2 regions of the Gibbsiella quercinecans genome follow, and region 2 is predicted to be linked to the other one. Evidence: predicted binding sites of a transcription regulator. Region 2 holds the regulator's gene; the other holds the start of a gene.
What was found. The regulator CRP, encoded in region 2, controls carbon source genes, mostly activating them, when cyclic AMP is high. The targets are predictions, from matches to a motif close to ATGTGANNNNNNTCACAT.
Positions count from the first base shown of each region.

Region 1: idnD (L-idonate 5-dehydrogenase) is a predicted target of CRP. The motif match lies at 2,594-2,611, and genes of this name have one in related genera.

Region 1 covers NZ_CP014136.1:1,622,265-1,626,462, forward strand. Annotated here, with positions in the region: gene idnR (DNA-binding transcriptional regulator IdnR) at 1-688, opposite strand, end outside; gene idnO (gluconate 5-dehydrogenase) at 726-1,490, opposite strand; gene idnD (L-idonate 5-dehydrogenase) at 1,505-2,539, opposite strand; gene idnK (gluconokinase) at 2,996-3,556, shown strand; gene ACN28Q_RS07535 (cysteine hydrolase family protein) at 3,656-4,198, opposite strand, start outside.
Region 2 covers NZ_CP014136.1:2,860,847-2,865,044, forward strand. Annotated here, with positions in the region: gene ACN28Q_RS13200 (aminodeoxychorismate synthase component II) at 1-106, shown strand, start outside; gene argD (bifunctional acetylornithine/succinyldiaminopimelate transaminase) at 240-1,457, shown strand; gene crp (cAMP-activated global transcriptional regulator CRP) at 1,552-2,184, opposite strand; gene ACN28Q_RS13215 (OsmC family protein) at 2,665-3,072, shown strand; gene ACN28Q_RS13220 (phosphoribulokinase) at 3,084-3,953, opposite strand; gene ACN28Q_RS13225 (creatininase family protein) at 4,159-4,198, shown strand, end outside.

The sequences.
Region 1 (4,198 bases), 1.2 Mb from region 2:
GCATCATTGCGCCCAGCGAAAATGATGAAATGCTGTTAGGTGATATGCGGCGAGCCAGTAAACCGGACTCTTGCATCGCCGCGCGATAACCAAGATAGCGTTGGTTATCGCGCTGATCGTTACGTGATCCAAAATAATAAATATGCTTTTTCCCATGCTGGATCATGGCATTCACCATATGGTAAGCCGCTAATTTATTATCAAAGCCAATTTCAATATCGATCTGTGATTCCAGCGTATCCATGATTTCAATAACGGGTATTTTCGACGATCTTAAATAGCTTTGCGCACGCAAGGTGTGTACTTTTTCGCACAGCACGATGCCCTCAATATCATATGACAGCAGGTTGATAATCTGCTTTTCTTCATTCTCCCTGGAGTAGTTATATTCAGAAATTAACAACTGATAGCCATGCTGGTTAGTGATAAACTCCAGGCCGGAAAGAATGTCTGAAAAAACCTGATTCTGGAAAGAGGGTATCAGCACGCCAATTGAATTACTTTTTGCATTGAGCATAATATTGGGCGCTCTGCTTGGTATGTAATTCATCTCATCCAGTATTTCTGCAATTTTCAGCCGGGTTTCCGATGCCACCTGTTTGGGCTCACGTAGATAGCGGCTAACGGTCATTTTACTCACGCCCGCAAGGCTTGCTATATCCTGGAGACTTATCCGGTTATTACGCATAGATACCCTTTATGAAGTTTATATCCCAGCCACAGAATCAAACGGCGACCAACATGCCTCCATCCACGAAAAGCAGGTGACCATTTACAAAGTCAGAGGCTTTCGAAGACAAAAAGACAGCGGCGCCAATCAATTCCTCAGGGTTCCCCCAGCGGGCGGCCGGAGTGCGCTTACATAACCAGTCTGTAAATTCACGGTTTTCGACCAACGCCTTGGTCATTTCAGTTTTAAAATAACCGGGCGCGATGCCATTAATTTGAATATTGTATCTTGCTAATTCTACGCACATCCCACGCGTGAGCATTTTTACCGCCCCCTTGGAGGCCGCATAAGGTGTGATGGTGTCGCGCCCAAGCTCGCTTTGCATAGAGCAAATATTGATAATTTTACCTTGTTGCCGTTTAACCATATGTTTGGCAACCGCCTGGGAAACGATAAATACCGATTTCTGATTTACCCTGATCACATCATCCCATTCAGCTTCAGGAAATTCAGTAAACGGATGGCGGCGCTGAATCCCCGCGTTATTAATCAAAATATCGATCGGGCCAATACGTTGTTCAATTGTGGCAACGCCATGCTGCACCTGTTGACTGTCCGTTACATCAAAAGGCACGCCATAGGCTTTTATGCCCTGCTGTTCCAGGCGGGTAACCGCCTGATCGACCCGCTCTGCGGTTATGTCATTAATAATGATTTCTGCACCATAGCGCCCAAGCCCCTGAGCCAATAAAAAACCGATCCCTTGCGCCGAACCGGTAATTAATGCTTTTCTATCTTTGAGAGAAAATAAAGTATCCACAATCCATCCCCATATTATGCAAAAACGAGCTGTACTTTTGATGCGGCTGATTTATCCGCCGCGAAATTCAGCGCTTGCTGGAAATCCTCAAACCGGTACTCCGCGGTGAGCAAGGGCAGCGGGTTGATCTTTTTCTCCTCCAGCCATTGCACTGCCGTGTTAAATTCTTCCGTAAAACGAAACGTGCCAATGAGGTTAATTTCTTTGGCAATCAGCGCCATCAATGGGATCTCTGCGGTTGCGCCCCCCATCCCCACCTGCACGACGTGCCCTTTTGCTCGGGTGACCTGAACGCAGCGTTTGATAGAAGCCGGATGGCCCGAAGCCTCGAATGCCACATCAAAAAAGCCTTTGCCTGATTCATAGCCTGCCAGTGCCGGCGCATCGGCGGTAAAGGTGTTATCGGCCCCCATGGCGCGGGCAAGCTGCAAACAACGTTCACTGATGTCCGTTGCCACAATCTCTTCGGCCCCCAACGCCTTGGCGGCCGCCACAACCAGGCAGCCGATTGGGCCAACCCCGGAAACGAAAACCCGTTTGCCTTTAACACTGCCGGCCTGGTTGACCGCGTGGATAGCCACCGCCAGCGGTTCAGCAAAAACAATCACATTGCCGCTCACCGCAGGGTTAAAAGGAATACACTGTTCGTTCTCCACGATTTTATATTGCGTAAAACCGCCATCAACGTGAGGAAAATACATTGCGCTGCCAAAAAAACGCATATTCAGGCACTGATTAGTATTACCCTCCAGACAATATTCGCATTTAAGGCAGGGTTTACTTGGGTTAATCGCCACCGCCATACCCGGGGCCAGAGAAGGCGCACTGGATTTCTCGACAATACCAATCACTTCGTGCCCTAAAATCATTGGCATTTTCACCGGATAACTACCCACCCGGCCATGCTGATAATAATGTAAGTCCGAGCCACAAATGCCGCCGCGGGTGATTTTAACCAGCGTACCTTTATTCTCATATTCCAGTTCATACTTTTTAAGCGCAACGGCCCGCTCGCCTGTTACCACACAGGCAATAGAGTTAATTTTCATATTGGCTCCCTTTATTGATGTGCGGCTTATTAAACGAACAAAACCGCGTTTAATTTGTGATTAAAATCACACAAAAGGGATGTTACATTGGGATGTTACGCATATCATTACCGAGCTCTCAAAATTCAAAAAATAGCCGTTGAAATAGTTGCGCTATGTCTATTACCTGTTAGCGGCAACCCATTACGCCATCAATACATTAGAAAGAGTAAAACATCCCGATACATTTTTAAATTCTTCTCACGCTGGTTTATTTTTATTTATTAAAATTTTTATCAGGAAAAATATCGCCATATTTAAAAACAACACCGTTGATTTTAAACAGGTGTTACACCAGGATGTTACGCATAACGTGATGCCGGTTATATTTTTATATTCCCAGCCGATTAAAACATCAGTTTATTCAGTTATACCGGGTAGGATGTTTTTGATTTTGTCTTTAACAGGGGTAATAAAATGGCGGGTGAAAGCTATATTTTGATGGGCGTTTCAGGAAGTGGTAAATCGTTGATCGGGAAAAAGTTAGCAGATGAACTCGGTGCCAAATTCATAGACGGCGACGATCTGCATCCTGCCCGCAACATTGACAAGATGTCGCAAGGGATCCCGTTAACTGACGAAGACCGGTTGCCATGGCTTGCAAGGCTTAATGACGCCTCTTACAGCCTTTTTAAAAAAAATGAAATGGGCTTTATCGTTTGTTCTTCGCTTAAAAGAAGCTATCGCGACGTTCTCAGAAAAGGCAGCCCTCATATCGTTTTCCTGTGGCTGGACGGCGATTACCACGTCATTCTTAATCGCATGGCCGATCGTACCGGGCATTTTATGCCGGTAGAACTGCTGAAAAACCAATTTGAGGTGCTGGAGCGGCCGGATGCGACTGAACGCGATGTTATCCGCATCAACGTCAATGAGGGCATTGAACAGGTAATACGGCAATGTGAAAACGCCATCGCTTCGATTAAACAGGCCCGAGAAGCCGGCCCCGCGGTGGGCAGAGAGCATGCTAATCCGTAGCTGGGAACGCGCGGGCTTCCGCTATCAGTGCCATAAAGCGGATATTCGGGCTGCCCCGGGCATCCCGAATATCCGTTTTTTAATGACACACGGAATTAATTAGGCCGTACGGCGCGCGTTTTGATTCGAACTATAGATAGTTTCGCGCACCGGCTGGCTGCCGTTTTGCAGCACGACCAACCATTCATCCGTGGTCAGCACCGCCGCAAAGCGCGCCTGCAGCACAACGGAAAATACCCGATGAATCTCTTCAGCGCTGGCGCTGCCCGCGCGGTTTGCGTAAGACACCGCTCCCGTTGCATCGCTTAGAAACTCAACCGCCAGCCCGGCATGCAACGCGTGTTTGATGGTGGAGTCGTCGCAGTTTTGCGTCATATAACCAACCACCGTGAGCGTATCAATGCCATTGGCGGCCACCCACTCCCCCAATCCGGTGCCCGAGAACGCGCTGGGCATGGATTTCTCAATCGCCAGGGCACGCGGGCGGTTTGCTATCTGTGGATGAAGTTGCGCACCGTGCGATCCGCGAGCGAACAGCGGTGAATCTGCCGGCGCAAAGTTCTGCACAATCACCACCGGGATGCCATTCGCTTCGGCGGCATCCAGTGCTCTGCCGATGTTGGCGAGTGAAACCTGCCGATC
Region 2 (4,198 bases):
GGGGATCCGCCACCGCACGCTGCCGCTGGAAGGGGTACAATTCCATCCGGAAAGCATTCTTAGCGAGCAGGGGCATCAGCTTTTGGGCAATTTCCTTAAGAGTTAATCGGTTAGGTTTTTTTTACCTGCTTTTGATGATTTAGGTTTGCCCTTGAGTGGTTTTTTATGCATATTTTGTGATTATATTTTCACTTAATGGCAACGATAAATTCTTATTGCGTACAGGGTGGGGCCCAAGAATGACCGAAAAATCCACAGTCAGCCGTAGTACATTTGATCAGGTAATTTTGCCCGTTTATGCACCCGCACAGTTTGTGCCGGTGAAAGGCCAGGGCAGCCGCGTGTGGGATCAGCAAGGGAAAGAGTATATTGATTTCTCTGGCGGTATTGCGGTGACGGCGCTTGGCCACTGCCACCCGGCGCTGGTCGCGGCGTTGAAAGAGCAGGGGGAAACCCTGTGGCATACCAGCAATGTGTTTACCAATGAGCCGGCGCTGCGCCTGGCCAGTAAGCTGATTGCGGCGACGTTTGCCGATCGGGTATTTTTCGCCAACTCCGGGGCGGAAGCCAACGAAGCGGCGTTTAAACTGGCCCGGCATTACGCAATTACCCGCCACAGCCCGTACAAGACCAAAATCATCGCGTTCTATAATGCTTTCCACGGTCGCACGCTGTTTACCGTTTCGGTCGGCGGCCAGGCGAAATACTCCGACGGCTTCGGGCCGAAGCCTGCCGACATTGTGCACGTGCCGTTCAACGATCTGGCCGCCGTGAAGGCGGTGATGGACGACCACACCTGCGCGGTGGTGATGGAACCCATCCAGGGCGAGGGCGGCATTATGCCGGTGGACGCCGCGTTCCTGAAAGGGGTGCGCGAGCTGTGCGATCGCCATCAGGCGCTGCTGGTGTTTGATGAAGTGCAAAGCGGCATGGGGCGCAGCGGCAAGCTGTTCGCCTATATGCACTATGGCGTAACGCCGGATATCCTGACCACCGCTAAAGCGTTGGGCGGCGGTTTCCCGGTCAGCGCCATGCTGACCACCGAGGAAATCGCTTCGGTGATGCACGTGGGCACCCACGGCACTACCTACGGCGGCAACCCGCTTGCCTGTGCGGTCGCTGAAGCGGCGCTGGACGTCATCAACACGCCAGAGGTGCTGAGCGGCATTGAACAGCGCCACGGCCTGTTTGTGCAGGCGCTGCAACGGATTGGCGAGAAGTACGCGATTTTCTCCGAAGTGCGGGGGATGGGGCTGCTGATCGGCGCGGAACTGGTGCCGGGCTATCACGGCAAGGCGCGTGAGTTTCTGACTGCGGCGGCGGCGCGTGGGCTGATGATCCTTAACGCCGGGCCAGATGTGATCCGCTTTGCGCCTTCGCTGGTGGTGGAACTGGAAGATATCGACGCGGGGATGGCGCTGTTTGAACTGGCGGTGCAGGACGTGATAAACGCCTAAGCGGCGGGCACAGCGAGCTAGCGCCGTGCAAAATAAACGCCCCGTGGCCGGTTGGCCACGGGGCGTTTGCTATTTCCTGGCGCCCAGCGTGTGATTAACGCGTGCCGTAAACCACGATGGTTTTGCCGTGGGCAGAAATGAGGTTTTGATCTTCCAGCATTTTCAGAATACGGCCGACGGTTTCGCGTGAGCAACCGACAATCTGGCCGATCTCCTGGCGGGTAATTTTGATTTGCATGCCGTCCGGGTGAGTCATGGCATCCGGTTGTTTTGCCAGGTTTAGCAGGGTTTGTGCGATACGCCCGGTAACGTCAAGGAAAGCAAGGTTGCCCACTTTCTCTGAAGTAACCTGCAGCCGGCTTGCCATCTGCGCAGACAGGCGCATCAGGATATCCGGGTTCACCTGGATCAACTGACGGAATTTCTTATAGGAAATTTCAGCCACTTCACAGGCGGTTTTCGCCCTTACCCAGGCGCTGCGCTCCTGGCCTTCTTCAAATAACCCGAGTTCCCCGATAAAGTCCCCCTGGTTGAGGTAGGACAGGATCATCTCTTTACCTTCTTCGTCTTTAATCAGCACCGCGACGGAGCCTTTAACGATGTAGTAAAGCGTTTCGGCTTTTTCACCTTGGTGAATCAGCGTACTTTTGGATGGATATTTGTGGATATGGCAATGAGACAGGAACCATTCGAGAGTCGGGTCTGTTTGCGGTTTGCCGAGAACCATTCGCTGTTATCCTCTGTTGTAATCGCTGCCTTGTGTCACAGGGATCAGAGTTCCCTGTAAAACATGTTTTAGCCCACGTGCGCGTGGTGGCTATCAACAGGTTTTGAGGCGTGCCATAAAATATGCTACTGCTTTAGCATATTGACTTGCCGGAAATGCTGCAAGCTACATTCTGTTAACATACCACGTCAGGCACCTTTCCTCGAACGTTTCCCTGGAGCCTGCTCATTGGAAAGGGGATTTTCAGACTGAGCCCTGCCATTAATCGTGGAGCCGGCAAAAAGACAACATACTGCCGCAAAGCCCGCGATTGCCGCCGCATTCACGCGCAATGACAGGACACAGTCTAGTGTGGTTTTAGCACAGAGTGAGGCCAGTGTCTTGTGTTGTCTCGCTTCAGCATGATTCACGTCAGGTTCCGTTGCCAGTTTTAGCGCGAAAGCGTAGTCTGGGCTGCATAAACCAAGCGGAGTAACGAGTATGCAGGCAAGAATCAAGTGGGTGGAAGGTTTGACGTTCCTGGGCGAATCCGCCTCCGGCCATCAGGTGTTGCTGGACGGCAACGCCGGGGAAAAAGCGCCAAGCCCAATGGAAATGGTGTTGATGTCTGTTGGCGGGTGCAGCGCGATTGACGTGGTCTCGATTCTGCAAAAAGGCCGTAACGATGTGCGTGATTGTGAGGTAAAACTGACCTCAGAGCGCCGCACGGAGGCGCCGCGCATATTTACCCATATCAACCTGCATTTTATTGTTACCGGTAAAGGGCTTACCGATAACGTTGTTGAGCGTGCGGTGAATCTGTCGGCGGAGAAATATTGCTCGGTATCGCTGATGCTCGGTAAGGCCGCCAGCGTCACCCACAGCTTTGAAATCCGCGCGGTGGAGTGACGCCCAACGTATTACTTGATTTTTTTCCCTTCCAACAGGCGCTGCACCAGCGGCGCCATGATCAACTCCATTGCTAGCCCCATTTTTCCGCCCGGCACCACCAATGTATTGATATGCGAAATAAATGAACCCTGCAGCATCGCCAGCAGATAAGGGTAGTCGATCTGCTCCAGGCCGCGGAAGTGGATCACCACAAAGCTTTCATCCAGCGACGGGATCGCTTTGGCGGCGAACGGGTTGGAAGTATCCACCGTCGGCACCCGCTGGAAGTTGATATGGGTGCGTGAAAACTGGGGCGTGATGTAGTTAATGTAATCTTCCATCGAGCGAACCACGGAATCCATCACCGCTTCGCGTGAATGGCCGCGCTCGCCGGTATCGCGGATCAGTTTCTGGATCCACTCCAGGTTGACGATCGGCACCACCCCCACCAGCAAGTCGACATACCTGGCGACGTCATGATGGTCGGCGACAACGCCACCGTGCAGCCCTTCATAAAACAGCACGTCGGTGGGTTCCGGCAGGGGCTCCCAGGGGGTGAAGGTGCCTGGCACCTGGTTGTAGGGCACCGCTTCGTCGTAAGTGTGCAGGTATTTGCGCGAACGGCCGGTGCCGTGTTTGCCGTATTCAATAAAGCTTTGTTCCAGCAGGCCAAAGTCGTTGGCTTCCGGGCCGAAATAGCTGATGTGGCGGCCAAGATCGCGTGCTTTGCGGATCGCGGCGTCCATCTCCGGCCGGGTATAGCGGTGGAAGCTGTCGCCTTCCAGTTCGGCGGCGCGGATATTCAACTGCTGGAATATTTTGCGAAACGCCACGCTGGTGGTTGTGGTGCCGGCGCCGCTGGAGCCGGTCACCGCAATGACAGGATGTTTAGCTGACATAAATACCGTTCCCCGTGAGAAATCTGGCGATGTGGCCGTGCCCCGTATTCAGGCTGGCGCCACAGCCTAGCATTGTTATCACGTTTCGCGCACCGGTGTCATCTTTGCGGCAGAGGGATGCGAAAAAAGCAACGCATCGGCGCAATTTTGCTGCTTCAACCGCAGCACGAAATTGGCGAGACTGTAAAAAAACGGGAGGAAAGCCATGAACATGCCGTCGTCGCGCTGGTGGTGGGATTTATCTA